DNA from 4 places in the Lysinibacillus sp. FSL H8-0500 genome. Region 1 is predicted to be linked to each of the others. Evidence: riboswitches for the same ligand, from Rfam matches in the RefSeq annotation. Region 1 holds a riboswitch; each other region holds the start of a gene.
What was found. A riboswitch is a leader RNA that binds a small molecule or an ion and turns the genes downstream of it on or off. The one in region 1 is predicted to bind thiamine pyrophosphate.

Region 1 (3,186 bases):
GGCGATCTTGCAAAAGAAATTTCGTTTTAACTTAAAAGCATTATCGCAGCTTATTACCTATTGTTTTATGCCAGCAGCTGTTTTTATTAATTTATATGAAACAAGTGTAGAATTATCTGTGCTTGGAGAGGTTGCGCTATTTATTGTGCTGTTCATGGGGAGTCAAATGCTGCTTAGTCACCTTTTAGCGAAAGGGCTTGGATTAGCTAAAACGGAGGCAGCTGTCTTTAAAAATAGCGTTGTACTCATTAATTCAGGGAATTATGGTATTCCTGTTGCTCAGATGATTTTTGCCATGCAGCCCATTGGTGTAGCCATTCAAGTCATTCTTGTTATATTTCAAAATATGACAACTTATACATATGGTTTATATAATTTAATTTCCTCTACAAAATCAGGTCTCTCAATTATCAAAGACTTTTTTAAAATGCCGATTATTCACGCACTTATTATTGGAGTCGCTATGAACTATTGGAATATTGGTATTCCACAGTTTATTAGAATTCCGATAGACCATGTAGCAGATGGTTTTATTGCGGTGGCATTAATTACTTTGGGTGCACAGCTATCACAGCTTGAAATAAAATCAATGTTTAATAAAACGGTTTTTATTAGTTGTTTTACGCGTTTAATTATTGGGCCGACTATAGCATTGGCGGTTATTTTTCTATTGGGCTTGGACGGAGTTGTTGCACAATCATTGCTGATCGCCAGTGCTTTTCCAACATCCCGCAATAGCTCTAGTCTAGCATTAGAATACGATGTGGAATCAGCAATCGCTGCACAAACTGTATTATTTTCAACGATTGTTAGTTGTATAACGGTAACAGTTATTATTTATCTAGCAGAAATATTATTTGCGTAGTAGAAGGAAAAAATAAGCTTCCATCTCTTAGTAATATCTGCTACACTAGCATCAAACTAAATAGTATTAACTAGGGGAGTCTGATGAGTCAGGCTGAGAGGGAAACACTACGAAGTTTCTTGACCCTTTGGACCTGATCTGGCTCATACCAGCGTGGGAAAGTTAAGAAGCTATTGCATCGTATAATGTATGCAATCAATAGACCTTTACATTGACGGCCGGATCCAAATGATTATTTTGGATTCGGCTTTTATTTATTTTGTTGGGGTGAGCTAGATTCGGTCCTTGTATCCAAATATATTTGAGGGAGAGAAGTAGCTTATGTCAGCAATTAGTGAAAAGAACATGATGATTATGTCCAGCTTTGAAGGGAGCAAAAAGGTATATGTGGAAGGATCACGTCCAGATATTTTAGTACCTATGCGTGAAATTGCATTAAGCCCAACAACTGGTAGCTTTGGGGATGAGGAAAATGCTCCTGTGCGAGTATATGATACAAGTGGGCCCTATACAGACCCAGCTTATCAGGTAGATATTACAAAAGGGTTGCCTGCCTTACGACGTACATGGATAGAAGAACGGGAGGATGTTGAAGAATATGAGGGACGTACGATTAAACCGGAGGATAATGGCTTTCGTCGTGCTGATGACCCGCGTATTCAAGAAAATGTTTTTCCCGAATTGGCGAGAAAGCCTTTACGTGCTAAAAAAGGTAAAAATGTAACACAGCTTCATTATGCAAAAAATGGCATTATTACACCTGAAATGGAGTTTGTAGCTATCCGAGAAAATATGGAACCTGAATTTGTTCGGTCTGAAATTGCAGCAGGGCGAGCTATAATGCCTTCTAATATTAATCATCCTGAGGCGGAGCCAATGATTATCGGTCGTAATTTCCATGTAAAAATCAATGCAAACATTGGGAATTCTGCGGTATCTTCGTCCATTGCAGAAGAAGTGGAGAAAATGACTTGGGCAACGCGCTGGGGTGCAGATAACATTATGGATCTATCGACTGGTAAACATATTCATACAACAAGAGAATGGATTATTCGAAATGCTGCGGTGCCGGTGGGAACAGTGCCAATTTATCAGGCTTTAGAAAAAGTAAATGGCGTAGCTGAGGATTTAACGTGGGAGGTTTATCGTGATACTCTCATTGAACAAGCCGAGCAGGGTGTGGATTATTTCACCATTCATGCAGGTGTTCTTTTACGCTATGTACCGCTTACAGCAAATCGTGTAACGGGCATTGTATCTCGTGGAGGCTCTATAATGGCTCAGTGGTGTTTATATCATCATCAAGAGAATTTCCTTTATACGCACTTTGAGGAAATCTGTGAAATTATGAAAGCTTATGATGTTGCTTTTTCCTTAGGTGATGGTTTACGCCCAGGCTCAATTGCAGATGCCAATGATGAGGCACAATTTGCAGAGCTTGAAACGCTAGGCGAACTAACAAAAATTGCTTGGAAACATGATGTTCAGGTGATGGTTGAAGGGCCGGGTCATGTACCGATGCATCTGATTAAAGAAAATATGGACAAGCAATTAGAGGTCTGCAAGGAAGCGCCCTTCTATACATTAGGCCCCCTAACAACAGATATAGCTCCGGGTTATGACCATATTACCTCAGCCATTGGCGCAGCGATGATTGGGTGGTTTGGTACAGCGATGCTTTGTTATGTGACACCGAAAGAGCATCTTGGCTTACCGAATCGAGAGGATGTTCGCGTGGGCGTTATCACTTATAAAATTGCTGCACATGCGGCTGATTTAGCAAAAGGACATCCTGGTGCGCAACAACGAGACGATGCACTGTCTAAAGCACGTTTTGAATTCCGTTGGCGCGATCAATTTAATCTATCATTAGACCCTGAGCGTGCAGTGGAATATCACGATGAAACCTTGCCAGCAGAGGGGGCAAAGACAGCACATTTTTGTTCGATGTGTGGCCCTAAATTCTGTAGTATGCGAATTTCGCAGGATATTCGTAATTATGCTAAGGATAAGGATTTGAATACTACTGAGGCGATCCATCAAGGTATGAAGGAAAAGGCCGAGGAATTTAAAAAAGCAGGTAGTCAGATTTATCAATAAGGGAAGAGTACTTGTGTTGATTTCGTTTGACACAAGTCCTTTTCATACAAAAAAGCTCCATGTGAATATAGTATTCACATGGAGTAAAAGTTGGATTTGGATATCAATAATAAGTGGAATCTTAAACGTTTGTCGGTTGTTTTACATATGGGTTTGTAAGATCCATACCTTCTAATGAAAGACCCATCGCTTTTGCGACACCTTCACCATATGCTGGGTCA
Region 2 (3,186 bases), 1.7 Mb from region 1:
GATGTATATTCAAGTTGTTTCGCTTCTTGTTGTCGTAATTCGACACGGCGAATTTTCCCTGAAGAGGTTTTTGGTAGCTCTTCTACAAACTCAATGGCACGAGGATATTTATAGGGTGCTGTTAATGTTTTTACATGCTGCTGAAGTGTTTGCATAAGCTGCTGATCACCGATTTCACCCTGATGAAGAACAATAAATGCCTTGACAATATTTCCTCGAACCTTGTCAGGGCTTGCTATAACAGCCGCTTCTTTGACAGTTGGATGCTTCATTAAGGCATCCTCCACTTCAAATGGGCCAATTGTATAGCCTGAAGAAATAATGACATCATCACCTCGCCCCTCAAACCAAAAGTAGCCATCCTTATCTTTATAGGCACGATCTCCTGTAATATACCAATCACCACGGAATTGTAAATGTGTACGTTCAGGGTCTTTTAAATATTTTTTAAAGAGTGCAGGTGTTGCTCGGTGGACGGCTATATCTCCCACTTCTCCGACAGCAACTGGCTGACCTTCGTCATTAATAATGTCTACTGTATTGCCAGGTGTTGGTTTTCCCATCGAACCAGCTCTTGTTTCCATTCCCACCATTGTACCAACAAGTAATGTATTTTCAGTTTGACCATAGCCATCTCGTATTTGTACATGACAAACATCTGAAAATACTTTAATCACCTCACTATTTAAAGGCTCACCTGCTGACACAGCCTGACGAACGGCACTTAAATTATATCGCTGTAAATGATCAAGTGCTGCCATAAAACGATATTCCGTTGGTGTGCAACATAGAACATTAATATTGAACTTTTCAAGCAATGTTAGGTAAGTAGCTGCATCAAATTTCCCCTTATAGACAAATGCTGTTGCACCACTTCCTAATGTAGCAAGGAACGGACTCCATATCCATTTTTGCCAGCCAGGTGCTGCTGTAGCCCAAACAATATCATTCTCTTGGACACCTAACCAATAGGGAGCTGATGTACGTAAATGTGCATAGCCCCAGCTATGACTATGGACTGCGGCTTTAGGATTACCTGTTGTACCACTTGTATAGGCTAAAAAAGCAATATCTGTGCTTTTGGTTGGAGTAGGATTTATGTAAGTTGTTGATTGATATTGCATATTTTCTAGTAATGGTTGCCATGGTTCATGTGCATTACCAATTACAAATTGCTGTATACCCTGTAAATTTTCCACCTTATCAAATTGTTCAATATAAGGCTCATAGGCAATAATAGCTTGTACATTTGCATGTTGAATGCGATAGTCAATATCTTTGGTTCTTAACATTTCTGAGCTTGGAATAATCGTTAAACCCGCTTTTAAAGCAGCAATATAAACAATATAGGCTTCGACAGAGCGTGGTACCATCACTAGTATCACATCACCTTTTGTTAAGCCTTGTTTTGTAAAAACATGTGCTGCCTGATTGGCCCTTTCAAGTAAATGCGTGTATGTAATCCATTGAACCTCTTGATGTTCATCACAAATAATTAATGCATTTTTAGTTGTATCCTGTGCATATTTTTCAATTTCCTCTGTAATATTATACCATTCTGGTGCAATCAAATCTTGTCTTTTCACGGCAAATGCCCCCTTTTGTTATGACACATTATAAATCTCCTATTTTGTGTTTTTCAATGCTTTGCGTTCAATTTACCAAAAGTCATGACAACTATCATATTTAGTTATATGGTATCGGTCATATTCATATGAATTCTCTCTTGAACAAGCTAAAAAAGTATGGTACATTTTGGTCAACTGAAAACAAGATTGCAGGGGGACTCATTATGAGTTGAGAAGGTAAAACCTGACCCTTTGAACCTGTTAGTTAATACTGGCGTAGGGAGCAATATCCATCTATTTTTATTGATGAAGGGCTCTTTTGCGTGTATTTTTACACAAAAAGGGCCTTTTTGCATGCTTACGTTCGTCCAATAAGGAGGACCTATAATGATTATTCAAAAAATTCGGCAAAAAAATCCATTAATTCATTGCATTACAAATTATGTCGTCGCAAACTTCCAAGCAAATGGACTATTAGCAATTGGTGCTTCACCTGTTATGGCTGATGGCAACGATGAGGTGGAGGAAATGGTAAAAATTTCCTCAAGCTTATTAATTAATATCGGCACACTGAATGATACCATGAAAAAATCTATGTTACTGGCTGGAAAAAGGGCAAATGCGCTTGGTATCCCTGTTATGTTAGATCCAGTAGGCGCTGGTGCAACAAACTACCGTAAACAAGCTGTACAATACCTACTCGAAGAAATTCAATTTGCAGCTATTCGTTGCAATATTGGAGAACTTGCGGCAATTGCTCATGTAGAATGGCAGCAAAAGGGTGTAGATAGTGGAACAGGCTCTATTTCTGTAGAGGATGAAGCAAAAAAAGTGGCCAAGCTGTATCAATGTATCGTCATTGTTACAGGTGAAAAGGACTTTATCACAGATGGCAATCAGCAGCAATGGATTGCAGGTGGAAATGCCCAAATGACAGAGGTCACTGGAACAGGCTGCCTTTTAAGTGCTATTTGTTGTGCTGCTTATGTAGCTGATCAGCAGCCCTATCATCAGTTAGCTGAGATACTAAAGCTTTATAAACAAATTGCCGAGCAAGCTGCTGCTTCTACACAATATATAGGTGATTTTCAAATTGCTGTGTTAAATGAACTAGGTCGTCTATCCAAGGGCGGTGAGCAATAATGCACATTGTGACAACAATCGCTGGTTCTGATAGTGGTGGCGGTGCTGGCATACAGGCTGATTTAAAAACCTTTCAGGAATTAAAAGTGTTTGGAACAACCGTTATTACAGCTTTAACTGCTCAAAATACACGAGGTGTTTCAGGTGTTCTGCCAATTGAGGCAGCTTTTGTAAAACAACAACTACAGGCATTGCTTGATGATTTTTCAATAAGTGCTGTCAAAACAGGCATGTTATTTTCCTCAGCTATTATTCATACAATTGCGCAAGTAATAGCTGATACAAACATACCACTTATTGTTGATCCTGTGATGATTGCCAAAGGTGGCGAAAGTTTATTACAGCAAGAAGCCATTGATGCTATTATCCATTATTTACTGCCAATCGCAACTATTGTCACGCCAAATATTCCGGAAGCTGAAACATTGACAGGCAAAAAAATCAACACAATCGCTGATATAAAAAAAGCTGCTGA
Region 3 (3,186 bases), 1.1 Mb from region 1:
TGCCAAGCCTTTATGGAAAAGGTAGAGGAGGCAACAAAAGAGCTTCGTTCACTTGAGCAAGAGGCAGGACGAGTAAAGGAGCTTTATGGACTGTTAAATGGACAAAATTCGAAAAAGTTATCCTTTGAACGTTATATTCAAGTTAATTATTTAGATAAAATTACAGAAGCAGCAAATATGCGTCTTTCTCATTTATCGAATGGTCAATTTGAGCTAAGACGCTCGGATAGACTTGAGAAACATGCCAAGCAAAGCGGGCTTGGCTTAGATGTCTATGATGCTTTTACAGATCAGTTACGAGATGTTAAAACATTATCAGGCGGAGAGAAGTTTAATGCTTCCTTAAGCCTTGCTTTAGGGATGGCTGACGTGATTCAAAGCTTCCAAGGCAATGTTCATATTGAAACAATGTTTATTGATGAGGGCTTTGGCTCACTTGATGAGGAGTCATTAAATAAAGCGATTGATACATTGATTGATTTACAAGATTCAGGTCGTATGATTGGCGTTATTTCGCACGTTCCTGAATTAAAATCTGCTATGCCAGCAGTCTTACATGTAGAGAAAACATTAAATGGACATAGCCAAACATATTTTGAAGTAAAGTAATGAAAAAAGGAGTGGCTCAAAATTCCTGAGCCAACCATTTACTTTATACGAGGCGTTGTTTTAGGCGTTGTTCCTTTCTTTGAGTCCATAACCTTTTTTACAATAGGTATCACAATAGGTGCTAATTTTACAGCGGTTTTCACAACGTTTGATACTTTCATTTAAAAACAGCTCCTTTTATTTTTATTACTACCTGTTTATTCTTCGATTAAAACATTAGCGAATCACACGAACTGCCTGCACAATATTCCAGATCACAATGCCAATTGATACGATGGTATAAATAGCAAACGATACAAGCCAAATAATAAGAAAGGTATTTCCTGAGGCTGGATCCAAACTAAATGTAGAAAAAATAAAGACAATAAAGAACAGTATTCCAAAAAGAACAGGAATTAAATGCGAAATCAGTGCGCGAATAGCATGGCTTTTTACATCATGATCTTTAGCAACAAGGTAAACAATTAATGGCACGATAAAAGGGGCAAAGAAAATACTGAGATAGCTAAAGGCGGATAAAATTTTAGGGTTCTCCATAGTTGTTCCTCCTTTTTTAATATTTACGCATGAAAAATAGTAAAGTTTCAAAAAATCATGTGTGGAAGAGGTTGTCATTCTCACAGCGTTTGCGTACAATAAAGATGTTTAAAAAAATTTCAGATGTAATGACCACAAGGGGGGCTGATGATGTCAGCTGAGACTGGGCACGTAATGCCTTGACTCTTTGAACCTGTAAGTTAAAACTTGCGTAGGGATGTGGATAGAAACCGACACTTATATGATGTGAGGCTCTGTCCTGACATCATTTTTTTATTCTAAGATGTCAGTAAGAGGCACATGTATGTATTTCTATTCCTGCTCTTGTATCCTACATCGGAACAAAGGAGAGAATATTTATGAACAAAGAAAGATTAATGATGCTTGTGGAGATTGCAATATTTGCTGCGATTGGCCTTGTGCTGGATCAAATCTCCTTTAAAGTATGGGCACAAGGTGGCTCTGTTAGTCTTGTTATGGTGCCTATTGTCCTCATCGCATTTCGCTGGGGCATAGTAGCTGGACTTACAACAGGGTTACTCGTAGGTGTAATGCAGACAATGTTTGGCGCTTTTATTGTACACTGGCTTCAGGGGCTATTAGATTATGGTGTTGCTTTTACCGTTGTAGGGCTAGCGGCATTCGTACGGCGACCATTACTCGAGGCTGCTAAAAATAGTAATAAAGTAAAAATGGCACGTTATATTATAATAGGCACTGTGCTGGCGGGCTTTTTACGTTATGCAGCGCATACTTGTGCAGGCGCAGTGTTTTTTGCAGAATATGCAGGTGATCAAAATGCATGGCTCTATTCCATTATCTATAATGGTACATACATGCTGCCTGCCACAATTTTAACGGTAATTATTAGTGTATTAGTCTTTACAGCCGCACCACAATTATTACGCCGTTAATTAATTTTATTTATCAATATAAAATCCCACAAAAAAGTTGATGTAGTACTTTTTGTGGGATTTTTACTAGATAATTGTATGCAAAAATATTTTTCCTTCACATGTAGCACATAAGAGGAGCAGCTAGCCTTTACAATACTACGATCACATTATCTAATAAAACAATAGACTATAATCGTGAAAATAATAAGGCTATAGATTGTTTGATAATAAGAAAACCTTGTATTGCCGGGAAAATTAACGGCAACCAAAGTTAAATGTAATGACTATGACTAAAAGCCAAATGTCCCTCCTGTATCATTCAATCCAGCATATAATATTTCAAGCGTTTTGAGTTCTATGCTTGGCAAGTTATGTTATAGTTAAGGGTAGACATTTAACAGGAAAGGGTCGTTAAAGATGATTGTAAAAACGCAAGAGGAGCTTGAAGCTTTTAAAAAAATTGGACGCATTTGTGCTGAAATTCGTGAAGTGATGAAGGCGGCTACAAAACCAGGTGTGACAACGCTTGAGCTAGATGAAATGGCAGGCCGCATGTTTGCAGAGGCAGGTGCTATTTCTGGGCCGAAGGGAGAGTATGATTTCCCGGGCTATACTTGTATAAGCATCAATGAGGAAGTGGCGCATGGTATTCCAGGAAAACGTGTCATCAAAGAAGGAGATATTGTGAATATTGATGTATCTGGCTCTTTAAATGGCTACTTTGCGGATACAGGTATTTCATTTGTAGTAGGTGATGGCTATGAGGACAAAGACAAACTATGCCGTGTTGCCAAAAGTGCTTTTGATCGAGCAATGACAAAGGTAAAAGCTGGCTCTAAACTAAATCAAATTGGGAAAGCAGTTGAGCGTGAGGCGAATGCTAACGGTCTAACTGTTATTATGAATTTAACAGGACATGGCTTAGGGCAGTCTTTACATGATGAGCCAAATCATATTTTAAACTATTATGATGCGTGGGATTCTACAATTATGAAGGAAGGTATGGTGCTTGCGGTGGAGCCGTTTATTTCCGCAAAAGCAGAGCATATTGTAGAAGCTGGCGATGGCTGGACATTTGTGACGCCTGATAAATCACTTGTTGCTCAAATTGAACATTCCATCATTGTAACAAAAGATAAACCAA
Region 4 (3,186 bases), 700 kb from region 1:
GAAGATCCTGTATTAGCGCAGTGGCAATATGGTCTCGGTAAAACATTTGCCTTTACATCCGATTCAACAGGTAAATGGACAGGTGATTGGGCAAGGTGGCAGGACTGGGGCACATTTTGGCAAACCCTTATTTCACAAATGCTGCCAAGCTATAATGATGTTGCCTATGATGTAAGATTAGACGCAGAGGGTTCATTTATGATTACAGACCCTACAAATGAAGCCGCATTTTTAGATATTGTAGCGGTCAATGAAGCAGGAGAAGAACTAGCAACACAGCTAGAAACCATTTCTGCTTCCCAAGTTCGTGCAACAGTACAAACAGAACCCGGATTGATTTTCTTCCGCATTGCTGATGAGGAGCAGGCTATTTATCAGGCAGGGCTAAGTGTTCCTTATAGTGCTGAATATGAGTTACGCCCAATAAATGAGTCATTAGTAGAGGAATTAGCGAAGCAAACAGGTGGTGCTGTTTTAAAAGAACCCGAGGATGCTTTTCGTGACTTTACACAAAAGGGAGCAGATCGTCAAAACATTACGACATGGCTTATGCTAGCAGGGATGCTGTTATTCTTTATGGATATTACCATTAGACGTTTTGGCTGGAGCTTCCTCACTAAGCCGAAGCACAAAGAGCCTCTTGCTGAACAACAGCCTGTACAGGCAGAGGACACAAATGTTGCACAGCTATTAAAGGGTATGAAAAAGCGATCATAGTAGGAAAGAGAGCAGTGCAAAGAGGTAGGATTTTGCACTGCTTTTTGTTGTTTTATAGGGAGGTGATCAAGCTCCGCTCAAAAGTGGAGAGTAAGTGATCAAAAAGGGTGAAGTTTTGCTCAAAATAAGGGGCAGATGATCAAAAAAGGAAAGCTTCGCTCAAAAGAAGGAGTCAAGTGATCAAAAATCTCCCAGAAATCCATTAAAATCTATTTAACTATTCATACAGTGAGGATTTAAAATGTTTTATAAGCACCGTTTTTTGTAAGCTGCTTGCAACGACAATACCTAAAATAGCTCCAATGGTACTTGACGTTAAAAAGGCTGGCATAAAAAATAACGCAGCTACTGATGTTCCCATTAATAATTGAGCATAAGGCACTGCAATAAGTGAAGCAAGAATACCTGTTCCAATTATTTCACCAACGCCAGCTAACCACATTTTATGGCTATATTTATAGGCAAGCGCAGCACATAATGCACCAATAACACTTCCCGGAATCGCCAACAAAGAGCCTGTACCTGTAAGGATACGAACCATTGCTGTAACAAAGGCAATGATAATGGTTGGGACGGGTCCAAGAATAATGGCACTTATCACATTTATTGCATGTTGAACAGGATAGGCACGTGCAATCCCCGTTGGAATAGATACAAAGGTAGAGCCTGCGATAGCTATTGCTACCAGTAAAGCCATAATTGTTAATTTTCGAATAGACATGAAATGCACTCCTTTAGATGATGTTTACTAGAAAAATAAAAAGGCCGCTTCCTTTAAACAGCAGGAAGCGACCTTGCATATACATATTAACAAGCAAGTTGCATCACTTCCCTCCGCTAGTGTGAACTAGATCAGGTTCAAAGGGTCCGTATATAACCATATACGTCTCAGCCTCGTAAAGACTCCCCTAGTGGTAATAAATAAATTATTGATATTTTTAGTAGAACAACCTTAATATACCGTATTTTGAAAAATAGTCAATACTAATGTGTATCAGGCTGCATAAGATGTGGTGCTTTTTTTATTGTCCAAATCAGAGCAAGGAAAAAACAGGATAATAAAATAATGGCACCCAAAATATAAGGGCTGTTCATATTCCAATCAAATAGAATGCCTGCCAATGCAGGACCAATCATATTGCCAAGGCTCATGTAGGCATTGTTCAAACCAGCAGCAAAGCCTTGCTCATTGTCAGCAAGCTTAGAAATTAGTGTATTAACAGCAGGACGAATTAATGTAGTAGCGGTTGAGAAAATCGTGGCTACAACTAATATAAGCGCAAATCCTGACACAAATAATATTAAATAAATAGAGACAGCTGCGACGAATAAATTGATTAAGACAACCTTCATTTCCCCTAAGCGTTTAAAGAGCGGTGTAATGACAAACATTTGAACGACTACGCCAAATGCACCACCAACCACTAAAATAATGGCAATATCACCAGGTGTATAATTGAATTTCTCTGTGACAAATAACGATAAAGTTGTTTGGAAATTAGCGATGCCAAATGAGAATACCATCATAATAATGAGCATAACGAAATACGGCATATGTACAGAACGGGCCATTTGCCTTGCAAGGTTGTCTTGCTTTTGTTTGTTTTGTACTACGCTTGGCTTTGTGGATGGTAGTAAGAACAATGATAATAGCGCAGCCAAAATAGCCGCAGCGCCAGCAGTATAGAAGGGGAAATGCAAGCTTACTTTTGATAAGAAGCCACCGATTCCAGGACCAATCATAAAGCCAAGAGACATAGCAGCTCCTAACATCCCCATTCCTTTTCCGCGTTCTTCATAGGTTGTCACGTCTGCAACAAAAGCCATAATAGGAGGTGCTACAAACGCAGAGCCAAGACCACCTAGAAAGCGGGCAACAAAGAGCATCCATATATCTGTAGAAAATCCAAAACCAATTTGTGCAAGCCCTGAAAGGATAAGACCAAAAATAATTAAATTTTTTCGACCGTATTGATCCGAAAGATTCCCAGCAATTGGAGAAAATACAAATTGAGCTAAGGCGAATGTTGCAATCAACATGCCAAGAATTTGCCCTGCTGCGCCAAATATTCTTAAATACTCCGGCATAACAGGAATAATAATACCAATACTACCCATTGTGATAAACATATTAAACATTAAAATATATAAAGCCGCCTTATTAGACTTTTGCTGGGTCATTAACTAACTCTCCTTTTTGTCACCAAATATACTACAGTCTATCATAAGGAGATGTTTAGTGTATCGGTTGAAAGTCTGAAATAGTATCATTTCGATAAAATAGAAGGTCTGTCGAGAGCGCAAAATTTTCTCGGCAGACCTTTTGCATTTGTTAACGAATACTCATTTTAAATTCTAAAAATAATTCATTATATTTCCCTAAATAATCTGGTCCTAAATTTTTATAGACCTCTAATGTCTCACGTTGCTCCTCAGTAGGGTAGTGGCGTTCGTCTGTGACAACCTCTT

Region 2: another riboswitch for thiamine pyrophosphate. It lies ahead of thiM (hydroxyethylthiazole kinase); the one in region 1 lies ahead of thiC (phosphomethylpyrimidine synthase ThiC).
Region 3: another riboswitch for thiamine pyrophosphate. It lies ahead of thiT (energy-coupled thiamine transporter ThiT); the one in region 1 lies ahead of thiC (phosphomethylpyrimidine synthase ThiC).
Region 4: another riboswitch for thiamine pyrophosphate. It lies ahead of thiW (energy coupling factor transporter S component ThiW); the one in region 1 lies ahead of thiC (phosphomethylpyrimidine synthase ThiC).

What each region holds. Positions count from the first base shown of each region.
Region 1 is NZ_CP150292.1:322,429-325,614, forward strand. Features, by position in the region: gene MHB44_RS01440 (AEC family transporter) at 1-865, shown strand, start outside; TPP riboswitch at 928-1,042, shown strand; gene thiC (phosphomethylpyrimidine synthase ThiC) at 1,187-2,965, shown strand; gene MHB44_RS01450 (catalase) at 3,087-3,186, opposite strand, start outside.
Region 2 is NZ_CP150292.1:3,477,459-3,480,644, forward strand. Features, by position in the region: gene MHB44_RS16500 (acyl--CoA ligase) at 1-1,586, opposite strand, end outside; TPP riboswitch at 1,770-1,868, shown strand; gene thiM (hydroxyethylthiazole kinase) at 1,956-2,711, shown strand; gene thiD (bifunctional hydroxymethylpyrimidine kinase/phosphomethylpyrimidine kinase) at 2,711-3,186, shown strand, end outside.
Region 3 is NZ_CP150292.1:4,013,500-4,016,685, reverse strand. Features, by position in the region: gene MHB44_RS19255 (SMC family ATPase) at 1-609, shown strand, start outside; gene MHB44_RS19250 (hypothetical protein) at 648-770, opposite strand; gene MHB44_RS19245 (DUF4870 domain-containing protein) at 826-1,146, opposite strand; TPP riboswitch at 1,274-1,381, shown strand; gene thiT (energy-coupled thiamine transporter ThiT) at 1,506-2,060, shown strand; gene map (type I methionyl aminopeptidase) at 2,460-3,186, shown strand, end outside.
Region 4 is NZ_CP150292.1:1,026,474-1,029,659, forward strand. Features, by position in the region: gene MHB44_RS04675 (VWA domain-containing protein) at 1-717, shown strand, start outside; gene thiW (energy coupling factor transporter S component ThiW) at 935-1,438, opposite strand; TPP riboswitch at 1,530-1,637, opposite strand; gene MHB44_RS04685 (MFS transporter) at 1,702-2,898, opposite strand; gene MHB44_RS04690 (ABC transporter substrate-binding protein) at 3,050-3,186, opposite strand, start outside.